DNA from 3 places in the Lysinibacillus sp. CTST325 genome. Region 2 is predicted to be linked to each of the others. Evidence: riboswitches for the same ligand, from Rfam matches in the RefSeq annotation. Region 2 holds a riboswitch; each other region holds the start of a gene.

Region 1 (4,227 bases), on a different contig from region 2:
ATTGGAGCAGCAATAGCGCTCCATATTCGATTCCATTATTTTGATATTATCTATCCAAGTGTATTTATCTGGTCCTATATTGGGGTCGCATTACATAATGGTTTTGATGAGCTACTTGTGTCAACTGCAGCCTTGTTTTTATGCGGAGTGCTACTTGTCGGTATATTATTTATTAAAAAAAATCCTGCCCACCAAAAATAAATTGGTTAGCAGGATTTTTAGCTTTTTTATTGTTCATCTAGAGAAGTTAAAATAATTGGTTTGTCTTTAGTAACGATAATTGAATGCTCGATTTGAGCAACTAATGATTTGTCTGGCGTAACGAATGTCCAACCATCACCAGACTCTACAATATGCTCCGCTTTCGCTGAGATAAATGGCTCGACTGCAAGCACCATGCCTTCTTTCATAATTGTAGAATCCCAAGCATCATAGTAGTTTAAAATATGATTTGGCTCATCGTGTAAAGAACGACCTAAACCATGACCTGTTAGGTTCATAATCACTGTTAAATCATTGGCATATGCCTCACGCTCAACAGCTTTACCGATTTGGTTTAATTTTGATCCAGCTTTTACTTTTGTCATCGCACGGTCGAAAGCACTTTTAGCTACGCTACATAGCTTTTCTTTATCCTCATAGCCTTCACCAACTACAAATGAAATGCCCGTATCAGCAAAGTAGCCATTTAGTGACCCAGATACGTCTATATTTACGATATCTCCCTCGTTAATCACACGTTTACCTGGAATACCATGTGCGACTTCCTCATTCACACTAATACATGTGTATCCTGGGAAATCATACTCCCCTTTAGGTCCAGAAATTGCTCCTGCTTCAGCAAACATACGACCTGCAATTTCATCTAATTCAAGTGTTGTTACACCTGGTTTTGTAGCAGCCTTCATTGCCTCACGAATTTCAGCACAAATACGGCCGATTTTTTTAAATGCTTCAATCTCTTCTTGCGTTTTTACAATCATTTTTAACGTCCCTTTCATCTAATGTCTACTACTTAATATAACATAACTTTCTATGCTTAAAACGCTAAACGCTTTAAATATTATATGCCATCATAAATTGTAAAGTGCTGAAAAACAGGCTCCTCATCAAAAGGTTGGGAATAACATTCCTTAAAACGTATGTATATAAGTTGATTGGAGTGGAGGCTGGGCGACACCTTGGGGATTAGCGTCACAGATGAGACCCTGGAGCGAGCAAATAGGGGAACGAAGGCTAAGAGCATCACATCCTGTGATAACGCCTTCGTGACCAACATCGTGTTGGCCCAAGCGGCTCATCGGACGCCCCCAGGAAGCTTTGCTCTGTGCGAAAGCGAAGCGTCAGCAACAATTGTTTTATCTGCGCGAAAGCGAAGCGGCAGCGGCAATTGTTTTATCTGCGCGAAAGCGAAGCGGCAGCGGCAATTGTTTTATCTGCGCGAAAGCGAAGCGGCAGCGGCAAAGCGCCCAGCCGGAACGGAAATCAACCTCACGTTATGGTGAGGATTTAAGAAACAAAAACCCTCCACTCATGTGAAGGGCATAATCGTTATGATTTTCGTTGCATTAATTGAGGTGCTGCCGTAAATAGCAGAACACCGACAATTGCTGTTAAAATCGTTGCTGGTAGCATATATGTTCCATTATAGATGATTGAATAAATCCACGCATTTTGATCGCCAGCATACTCTGAGAAAAATACAGCGCCCGCAATGGTATGTGCTGCATAACGTAAAAAGCCTGCTAAAACCGTTCCTACAATAATATAAAGCGCCATTTTCTTTTTGTTTAAATCTTTGGCAGCATCGAGCACTGGTCGGCGAACAACGGCCGCCAAGCCTACTACTGTAAAGGCAACGCCATAATCAAGTAATCCTTGTAGCCAATGTATAATATAGGCACCAAACATTGTTTGCATAACACCAATAAGTAATCCCGTTGTCAGACCAGGAATAAGGCCCCAGCGGAATGCTATTAAAATTATTGGCACCATCACTAGACTAACAGAGCCACCTTGTGCCCATACTTTAAAGGAAACCTGATCTAACACAAGGCCAATCGCTGCGAATATCGCAATTTCCACAAGCATTAAAAGTTTTTTATTGTCCATAAATATTCTCTCCTTTGTTCCGATGTAGGATACAAGAGCAGGAATAGAAATCAGTTGGCAAATATGTCCCTATCTGGCATCAATAAAGATAAAAAACGATGCCAGGACAGAGCCTCACATCGTAAAAGTGTCGGTTTCTATCCACAATCCCTACGCAAGTGTTAACTTACAGGTTCGAAGAGTCAAGGCATTACGTGCCCAGTCTCAGCTGACATCATCAGCTCCCCTTGTGGTCGTTACATCTTAATTTAATTGAACAACCTCATTGTACGCAAACACTGTTACGATTACAACCTCTTCCACATTATTTTTTTTGAAACTTTACTGCTTTTCATGCGTAAATATTAAAAAAGGAGGTACAACTATGGAGAACCAAAAAATTTTATCTGCCTTTAGTTATCTCAGTGTTTTTTTCGCACCCTTTATTGTGCCATTAGTCGTTTACTTCGTTTCTAAAGATAGTGCGGTAAAGAGTCACTCTATTCGAGCACTTATTTCACATTTAATTCCAGTCGTATTCGGAATAGTATTATTTGCAGTCTTTATTTTCTCAACTTTATCATTCAACACCAATTTTGATCCAAATTCAGATAGTAATAATTTTCTTATCATTTGGTTTGTTTCATTCGCAATTTACATTCTCGCTTCATTAGGAGTCGTTATTTGGAATATTATTCAAGCTGTTCGCGTCATCCGATAAGTTTCATTTCAACCTTGAACAGACAGTACTTAAGGAGCTGTTATTTTGTGAAAGTATCTAAAGTTGTTAAAACCGCTGTAAAATTAGCACCTATCGTTATCCCGATTGTCAAAAAAGTAATCGCTGCAAAAAAAGGAACAAATCCTAACGTAACTAAAAAATAACAAAAGGCGTATTTCCATATAACGGAGATACGCCTCTTTGTTATTTCACTTCAAAATATGTTTGACTATGACCGTTCATTGCTTTTTCGACATGCAACACAGCAGGCATTGTAGCTTTTAACTCTGCAACGTGTGAAATGACTCCAATCATGCGTCCGGAATCTTGTAAATCAATAAGCGTATCAATCGCCTTATTTAATGCTTCTTCATCGAGAGAACCGAAGCCCTCATCAATAAACATCGTTTCAATGCGGATATTACCTTGAAAGCTTTGAATGACATCTGCCATCCCAAGGGCAAGACTTAAAGACGCATTAAACTTTTCTCCCCCTGATAATGTTTTCACATCTCGTAATTGATCTGTATAAGCATCATACACATCTAGTCCAAGCCCACTTTGCTTGGCATGCTTTTCTAAACGATCTGAACGTCGTAGCTCAAATTGACCGTTGGATAAATGATAAAGCCGGATATTCGCTGCCTCTGTAATTTTATCTAAATAATTGATTTGAATATAACGCTCAAAAGACAGCTTTTTCACATTCTGTCCATTTAACATTGCATAGAGCTCTTTCACTCGTCCCGCCTCTTTTTCAAGTAAACGAATCTCCTGTTCGGTCTCCTCAACTTTTTTGATAAAATCTGCACAAGCCTTCGCAAATCCTTCCATCTGTTGCAATACTTTGAAGGCTTTCTCATATGTGACACGAAGCATTTCTAACTTTTCTTCCATTACCGTTAAATCTTGCTTCTCTTGTCCTTGAAGATGCTTCGCTCCCTCAGTAATTTGTACCTGTAATGTGTGGATTTGCAATGCATAATCATTGCAAGCCTTCCGTAAAGCTTCTATTTGCAACACACTACGCTTCCCAGTAGCAAATTCATCATAGCTTTCAAAGCCTGCTTCCGTCATACTTACTGAAAATTGCTCACGCTTTTCATCCATTTTCAGCTTTAATTCCTCAAAAGCCTGTTTCGCTATTTCTACGTTCATTCTAGCATTATTTGCTGCTTCCTTGGCGAACTGCAGGTTTTGTTGACTAAGATTCCATGCAGTTTGTAATGCAACCTTTTGTGAACTTTTATCAGCAATCGCCTGCTTCAACGCTTGTAGTGTCGTAAGATTTTCTGGAATATGCTTTTGCTGCTCTTCCACAATTGCTTGTTGTTTAGTTAATTCCTTCGTCTTTTCAACTAAATATTGTTCTAGTTTTATTTGCTTTTCTTGTAGCTGCTCCAGTCGTGCACGAT
Region 2 (4,227 bases):
GCCGCAATCTTAATGCCTGAAAAAATCGCTGGGTACGCATAGGGCCATTCAAGCTTCCAAAAGGTTTGTGCTTTCGTTGCCCCAATCATTTGGAAATAATGCTTCAGCTCAGGTGAGGTTTGACGGAAGCCATCCATTGCTGAAATAACAATTGGGAAAAAGCACACAAGACAAATAATAATGAGCTTTGGCAATAAACCAAAGCCAAACCAAATGATTAAGAGCGGTGCTAGGACGAGCACAGGGACATTTTGTGACATAATAAGAATAGGATAAAATAGCTCCCGCACAAACGTAAAACGATGTAATAGCACGGCAACAGTTAACCCGCACAATATTCCAATGGCAAGTCCTAGAAGTGCTAACTGAACAGTCGCTAACGCATGCGGCACAAATGTCTCATACGTTTGAAAGCCTTCTTTCAAAATGGCACTTGGTGTAGGCAATAGCCAATGTGGCACATCTGCAAAACGAACAATTAGTTCCCATATGAATAAGAGGAAGGCGATAAAAATTATCGTCCTTCCTTGTTTAACAGCTTGCTTCATCACTGGTATTTCTCCGTTAACGTATCCATTGTAATACCTGATGGCTGATATAAAATTTTCACCTGCGTAATGACATTGATCGCGCCAAGTTCAATCATCTTGTCATTCATTTTTTCAATGATTTGTAGTAAAGTCGATAGCTCACCCTCCATTGTCGTTTCTAACGGATGAACTTCATATTTCACCCCTGATGCGTCGATAACCGCAATCGCTGCATCGACAAATGGGATCACATCTTCATATTTTTCAGTTTTCGGGATAATTTGTACACTTATTAATGAGTTTGCCATACTACTTCGTCTCCTTTTTTGGTAAAAAGTCGTTTGTAAATGCTTGTTTTGCGTTAAATTCGCCCTCTAAAACTTTGTTGTCTGTCATCCATTTCGCGTAGTTTTCCCAAACAGATAGCTTTTGCTCGCCCCATTGTGCAGCGTCGTCTTGATACTTATCCGCTAGCCATTCCTGACTTTTATGGACAAGGTTCTTATCTAAATCAGGTACCGCTTCTAGTAAAATATCAGCCGCTTCATTCGGGTGACTGATCGCATATTCATAGCCCTTTGCTGCAGCAGCGACAAATGCTTTTACCGTCTCAGGATCATCCTTAATCATTTTTTCATTTGTAGCGAGTACAGGTGTGTAATAATCTAACTGATCACTATAATCTGTTAAATATAGCATGTTTAGTTTTTCGCCACGCAGTTCGGCTTCAATACCTGTCCAAGCATAATAAATCCACGCAAAATCAATATCTTTTTTCATCATTGTGAAGAAGTCTAAATCGCCTGCATTGACAATATCTAACTTATTAATATCTGCCTTTTTTGATTGCATTAGTGATTGCAGTACTGCCTTTTCAAGTGGTGCACCCCAGCCACCGTATGTTTTACCTTCAAAATCCTTAGGTGACGTGATGCCTTTGGATGCAATGGACGCGAAGCCAGAAGTATTATGTTGAATAATCGCCGCGATCGATACTAAAGGTACATCTTGCACACGTGCCTGTGTAATCCCTTCCTGATAGCTGACGCCAAACTGAGCCTTCCCAGACGCCACAAGCTGATCTGCACCCGCTTCGCCAGGTAATAAAATATCGACATCTAAGCCCCGTTCCTTAAAGTAGCCAAGTTTTTTCGCTACATATAAACCTGTATGATTTGTATTCGGTGTCCAATCAAGAACAACTGATACTTTCGTTAATCCCTTATTATCCTTTTTAGTCTCTTTTTCGCTACAGCCCACTAAAGTTAAAAGTGCAGCCATAAGGACCAATAACCATTTTTTCATGCTGAATCCTCCAAGTAAGTAGTGTGAAAGTGTTCATGAATGAATGTTTTTACAAGAAGAAACCATTCACGGTCTGTTTACACGTAAGGTATGTGCATGCAACAAAAGTCTGAAAACATAAAAAACGCCTAGGATTCCTCCCAGACGTTTTGTTATCAATATCAAAAACTTTTACTTTTTGAATAGATGTTCCCTACGCTGGTACGAGCCAAATCAGGTTCAAAGGGTTAGCGTCTATCGGACACAATCTCAGCTGGCAACACCAGCCCCCCTACATTCTTTCCATATGAACTTTTCGTGATTATTATACCCATATCTATTTGGAAATGACAAGGCTCTGTTTGCAAATAGCGCTGAATTATTATTTTATAGCCTTATTTCTAATCCTTTTTTTGAAATATATTTTTCATTCACACCAAATAACTGCTATGGCGCTTCCTTTGTAAAACGTACTTTAGGAGAGCTAGATAATATTTTCAGACTCCATTGAAATAGAGGCTTCATGCTTAAAATGTCAGTTCTACTTTTTTTAAAGACTCAATTTTAAAGAATAATATCCCTTCATTTAAGGAATTCCATTATAGCTAACTATAAAATTCAAAAAATCCCATCAATATATTGACAATGGAAACAAATTACAATAAAATTTGATTGATTAATCAATCATTTATTATGAAAGGAATATCTAAATGGAGACTAAACTTACTAATGATGAAAAAAAGAAAAGAAAAAGATCTACTATCCTGAACGCCGCCATTAAATTATATAGTGAGAATGGTTTTGCAGAGACAAAAGTTGCCGAAATAGCAAAGGAAGCTGGTGTTAGTTTTGGTACCGTATTTACATATTTTGATTCAAAAGAAGTACTTTATGAAGTAGCTATTTTGGAACCCTTGGAAGAAATCAAACCGTATTTTATCGAGATAGAAAAACACTTTAAAGGTGAGCCTCTTACAGTTATTAAGGAAATGATAGATTGTCATGTACAACTTTTTGCAATGAGAATTGAATTTCTACGCCTAATTCAGCAGGTTCTTGCAAGACCTGAACGGTTTCCGAAGCTTTATAAAGAACTAGATGATTTTGCAAAATTATTTAAGGCCTCTATTTATCCGATTATTGAATCAGGACAAAGGCTTGGTTCCTTTTATGAAGAATCACCTTCATTAATTGCTGAATCATACTTATCCATCTTAAACGGAATGCGTTTAACGTTTATTGATGAATATACAAACGAGACGCGGAAGGATATATCGAGACAAGCACTGAGATTATTTGGGCCTATCGCTAATAAATAAGCTCCTCCCCCTTTGCCCGGCCATCACTTGTAGATAATAAGGTTAAACAAGTTAAACATAAAAGAGAGTCAAAGAGACACTTCCTAATAGGATAATCAATAGATAACCCCCAACTGAGACACCTGAAGATTCTATCGGAAATAGTTCATATTTAATATATTTAGGAGTGATTATATGAAATTGAGAGATATCCATCCCAACATCAAACTTCGCCTAGTCATGCAATTTCTAGGCGGTCTTATTTCTATGGCTGTTATACCTTTTCTGGCAATTTATTTTACTCAAAATATCGGAGCTACTAAAACGGGTATTATTCTTATAATAATAGTGATTAGCGGAGTTATTGGAGGGGTTATCGGAGGACATGTTTCAGATAAAATTGGGCGAAAAAAAATAATGATTTATACTGAAATTGGTTTATTACTTTCGTATCTGTTTATAGCACTTTGTAATTCTCCTTGGTTTAACCTTCCTTATATTTCTGCGGCATTCTTCATCATCACTATGTTTTGCGGAGGGATGTTTCAGCCAGCCGCACAAGCTATGATGATTGATGTTACTAATTCCGAATCGAGAAAGCTTGTATTTACAATTAGCTACTGGTTGGGAAATTTATCAACCGCAATTGGAGGAATCATGGGGGCATTTCTTTTTAAAAACTACTTATTTGAACTATTTATTGGGATTTCACTTATCTCTTTATTATCTGTATTCGTGACTATTTTCTTCATCTCAGAAACCTATTCACCAGAACCTTCACCTAAGTCTTCTCTTCATAAGAAAAAATTTTTACCAGTAGAGTTGTTTCAAACTTACTCAACCGTTTTAAAAGATAAGCTGTTTATGTTTTATATTTTAGGAGCAATCTTGATCTTTACATTGGAACAGTCTTTATCCAACTATATTGGGATTCGCCTTGAAAAAGATATACCCCAACAGTCAGCTTCATTGTTTGGCATAGATTTCATCGTAGACGGCACTAAAATGCTTGGATTTCTCCGAACAGAGAATACTATTCTTGTAGTTCTCCTATCAAGTATTGTATTATTCTTATTTAAAAAATACAGTGATCGCTGGACTCTTGTTACAGGAAT
Region 3 (4,227 bases), on a different contig from region 2:
AAAACATCAAAAAATATTGATGGTGCACATGCCTTCATTAATTTTATGTTGAAAGCTGAATCAGGTGCTCAAAACGCTGATTATGTAGGCTATTCTACCCCTAATATTGCAGCGATGAAATTAATGGATAAAGAAGTTGTATCTGATAAGCGCTTCTATCCTTCTGAAGAACAGCGTAAAACATTAGAAGTTTATAAAAACTTAGGCCCTGATTATTTAGGTAAATACAATGAGCTGTTTTTAGAATTTAAAATGAGTATTCGATAAACCATTTGAAGCTGTTCTCGAGTTAATTGAGAACAGCTTTTTGGTTGTATAGCTGGAAATAAGCTTCGGGGTCTATTTCAGACTTATAGTCAATAGCAAACGTACAAGCCTTGTGGTAGACTGTAGTATATTTGATTAAAGAAGGGGGTATTCGATGACCCAGCAGAAGTCTAATAAGGCGGCTTTGTATATTTTAATGTTTAATATGTTTATCGCAATGGGGAGTATCGGAATTATTATTCCTGTCATGCCTGAGTATTTAAAACTATTTGGTGCTGCAGGACAAATACTTGGCATGTTGATTGCAACGTTCGCCTTAGCACAATTCGTATTTTCTCCAATTGCTGGGAATCTTTCCGATCAATACGGTCGTAAAAATCTCATTATTTTCGGCCTTATCGTAACAGGACTTGCACAAATTGGATTCGGACTTTCTACAGATGTGTGGATGCTCTTCTTGGCACGCTTTTTAGGTGGCCTTGGATCTGCATTTGTGGCACCTCCTATAATGGCATTTGTGGCTGACGTCACAACGTACGAGGAACGAGGAAAAGGCATGGGGATGATAGGGGCAGCAATGTCCTTTGGTTTTATGATTGGACCAGGTATCGGTGGATTCCTCTCAAAAGTTAGTTTGCATTTCCCATTTTATACTGCTGGATGTGCAGCTATCTTAGCAGCTATTTTATCGTTCTTTTTATTACCTGCTACAAAACCGAACACAGCGAAAAAAGCGCAGAAGCAGGATAATCTTGCAAAGCAGATGGCCCGTTCAGTCCGAATGCCTTATTTTGTCATGCTAGTTATCATGCTTGTATTCTCTTTCGGGATTGCTAACTTCCAAACAACATTATCATTATTTGTTACAGATAAGTTTAATTACACACCTACTGATATCGCCATCATATTAGTTGTGGGTGGCGCTTTTGGTGTTGTTGTGCAGATGTTTGTTATTACACCGCTGTTTAATCGCTTCGGCGAAATGAAAGTAGTGTTAGTCAATTTATTTATTGCAGCCATTTCGATTTTCTTAATATTATTCGCATCTGGCTTTGCCCTTATTTTAATTGTAGCGACCATCTTCTCTACAGCTACGACATTGATTCGTCCAGCTGTCAACACACTGATTTCAAAGCTTGCTGAAAATGAACAAGGCTTTGCAGCAGGTCTGAACAATGCATATATGAGTCTTGGTAATATGATTGGTCCAGCTCTAGCAGGTATATTATTCGATTGGAATATGAACAGTCCTTATATATTCGGGTCTATTATTTTAATGGCTTGTTTCTTCCTTGCCCTAATTTGGACAATGAAAAAAGCACCACACCTTATGCATCCTGATACAAAATAGTCTGAAAAGTTATTGACTATTTTTAGTAGTATGCTACATTATTTATGAGAAAAACTAACAAATCAATTTCGCCTTGGCGTAATTGCGTCCGGATTTTGAATTGTGCGAGCACAATTCATTCCTTTCAAAATCCGTGACATCCGCCGGAGGCTTTGGGCCAACGTGATGTTGGTCACTCAGTCGTTGCCACAGGACGTGGCGATCTTAGACTGAGTTCCTCTATTTCAGCGGATGTCTTTTGTACCGAAAGCATAGCGACAGGTACAGATGTTTGGACACCTGCTGAAAGAAGTTAAATTCTTACCACTAGGGGAGTCTTTAAAAGGCTGAGACGTATATGATCATATACGGACCCTTTGAACCTGATCTAGTTCACACTAGCGGAGGGAAGTGGCGACACTTGCTTTTTGTTATGTAAATGCAGGGCCGCTTCCTATTGTTTTTAGGAAGCGGCTTTTTCACGTTTTAGCGGCGGTACTCCCTTGTTTACCGGCGGAACTCTCCAGTTTAGCGGCGATAACTATAAAATTCACATTTCAAAGGAGTGGAAATTATGTCAATTCGAAAATTAACAATCATGGCCTTATTAGTAGCAATTGCCGTAGCAGGCTCTACCTTCGTTTCAATACCAACGGGAATTGCGCGTGCCTACCCTGTCCAGCATGCCATTAATGTTATCGGTGCTATCATTCTTGGACCAGTGCCTACTGTTATGGTCGCCTTTGTCACAGCCATTATTCGTATTTTAACAGGCACAGGCTCATTATTAGCTATACCTGGCAGTGTTATTGGCGCTCTGTGTGCAGCTCTTGCCTATAAATACAGTGGCAAGCAATGGCTAGCAGGTGTCGGTGAAATGTTTGGCACAGGTATTATTGCGTCATTTATTGCAGTACCTTACGCACATTTATTAATGGGGACATCCGTTGCTGCTTTATTTTTCATGCCAGCTTTTTTAACATCAAGTACTATTGGTGCAATGTTAGGCATCGTCGTTGCTAGCAATTTACGTAAGACAGTATTTGTAACTAACCTTAACACTCAGCTTAAATAACTTGATTTACAGCAATTTAAAAACGTTACTTCCTTAATGACAATTAATCAAGAAAGTAACGTTTTTTGTTCCAAACAAATTCACCCATACTTCAATGGTAATCCCATTTCATGAGCAATTAATAAAAAGTCTTTTTTGCTTATTTCAAAATGACCGAATCTGAATTTATAGCCATATTTCGATTTATCCTCTACAAATTCTAAATAATCTAAGATTCTTTTTATTGGCACAGCTTTTGCTTCTTTATAAAAGTCTATATCTCTTCTAAAAGGAATAAAATTTTCCGCCATTTGGAACTCGTATACTCGTTCGTCCTTTACTCTTCCAATTGCGGTAAATGCTCTAACAGGCTCATTGTCTTCTAGACTTTTTTTAGGAGAATAATAAATGATCCAATCTCCTTTTGTCATTCGTTTCAAAGGTCTTTCTTTACCATGGCATAACTGGCCGAATCCTCCCTCAACCCCTTTTTGCACATGATTAAGAGATACCACGCCAATCCAATATTTCGTCTCCCTTTCAGCCACAGGAAGTGGATTATTATTAGGATATAATGACATAAGCTTCCGTCCCCTTTTATTTTGGAATCATCGCCAACGATTTTATTTTTTCCTTTTCAAGAATCAACCTTTCTTCCAAAATCACTGGGTTTGGCAAACCATCCCAAGTAGTTGAAACTGTAGCAATACATTCTGTATCATCACCTTCAATATTTTGGATAGTTAATTTAAAGCCTTTTGGCATAGGTGACGTGTAAAAGTTTTGTATTTCTTTTCTTCCTTTAAAAATTTCACCTTTAAAATTTTTTAATTCTCCATGATCTGCATACATATCAGATAAATCTTGGCCCTCTTCTTGCGCTCTTCTTAAATACTCCTTCATAACCTCTACAGCTTTCATTTCTCATCACTCTTTCTTTTTTATTAATAAGATTATCAATTATGCCTCGGCATAATTAACTTCCGGATTAGGCTTTGTGCTTAGGCCTGCAAATGTTTTTTGTGCGAAAGCGAAGCGACAGCACGAAGTTGGTCACTCAGTCGTTGCCACAGGACGTGGCGTTCTTAGACTGAGTTCCTCTATTTCAGCAGGTTGCCGAAAGAAGTTAAACCCTATTCACGATTTTCATATACTTTTGTCAAAATGCTTTTCAATTGCTCTTTTTCTTCCAATGAAAGTACATTTAAAACTTCATTCTCAGAAATCGAAAGGGTCTTCAACAATTCTTCTGCCAAATTTTCACCCTGTTCCGTAAGGCATATTAAATTCTCTCTTCTATTTTCTGGATTTTTCTCCCTATAAACATACTTTCTTTCTTCTAGACCATCGATAAAAAAGCGGACACTATTTTTATCCAACTTTAATATCTGCCCTATTTGAATTTGACTAAGCTTTTTTTCTTTTACAGCAATCATGATCCCGACTTCTCTAGATTTCATTTGAAATTTTTCGCTAATATATTTTTCGAGATTTCCCTCCAAATCCTCTGCTAATTTAAAACTTAGAAAACCAAAAGAATTCATTATATTGGCCATGTTTGATCCTCCAAATATAT

The links. A riboswitch is a leader RNA that binds a small molecule or an ion and turns the genes downstream of it on or off. The one in region 2 is predicted to bind thiamine pyrophosphate.
Region 1: linked by a shared signal. The riboswitch ahead of thiT (energy-coupled thiamine transporter ThiT) and the one ahead of ACYQ73_RS06365 (ABC transporter substrate-binding protein) in region 2 are both predicted to bind thiamine pyrophosphate.
Region 3: linked by a shared signal. The riboswitch ahead of thiW (energy coupling factor transporter S component ThiW) and the one ahead of ACYQ73_RS06365 (ABC transporter substrate-binding protein) in region 2 are both predicted to bind thiamine pyrophosphate.

What each region holds. Positions count from the first base shown of each region.
Region 1 covers NZ_BAAFHO010000014.1:76,643-80,869, reverse strand. The annotation lists gene ACYQ73_RS22940 (hypothetical protein) at 1-201, shown strand, start outside; gene map (type I methionyl aminopeptidase) at 228-983, opposite strand; gene ACYQ73_RS22930 (hypothetical protein) at 1,134-1,301, opposite strand; gene ACYQ73_RS22925 (hypothetical protein) at 1,354-1,539, shown strand; gene thiT (energy-coupled thiamine transporter ThiT) at 1,552-2,112, opposite strand; TPP riboswitch at 2,242-2,350, opposite strand; gene ACYQ73_RS22915 (DUF4870 domain-containing protein) at 2,477-2,812, shown strand; gene ACYQ73_RS22910 (AAA family ATPase) at 3,017-4,227, opposite strand, start outside.
Region 2 covers NZ_BAAFHO010000002.1:187,805-192,031, reverse strand. The annotation lists gene ACYQ73_RS06375 (ABC transporter permease) at 1-548, opposite strand, end outside; gene ACYQ73_RS06370 (thiamine-binding protein) at 548-838, opposite strand; gene ACYQ73_RS06365 (ABC transporter substrate-binding protein) at 840-1,835, opposite strand; TPP riboswitch at 2,009-2,118, opposite strand; gene ACYQ73_RS06360 (TetR/AcrR family transcriptional regulator) at 2,525-3,133, shown strand; gene ACYQ73_RS06355 (MFS transporter) at 3,308-4,227, shown strand, end outside.
Region 3 covers NZ_BAAFHO010000001.1:843,458-847,684, forward strand. The annotation lists gene ACYQ73_RS04205 (ABC transporter substrate-binding protein) at 1-267, shown strand, start outside; gene ACYQ73_RS04210 (MFS transporter) at 422-1,618, shown strand; gene ACYQ73_RS04215 (hypothetical protein) at 1,771-1,914, shown strand; TPP riboswitch at 1,917-2,024, shown strand; gene thiW (energy coupling factor transporter S component ThiW) at 2,172-2,672, shown strand; gene ACYQ73_RS04225 (EVE domain-containing protein) at 2,753-3,232, opposite strand; gene ACYQ73_RS04230 (hypothetical protein) at 3,249-3,554, opposite strand; gene ACYQ73_RS04235 (MarR family winged helix-turn-helix transcriptional regulator) at 3,785-4,207, opposite strand.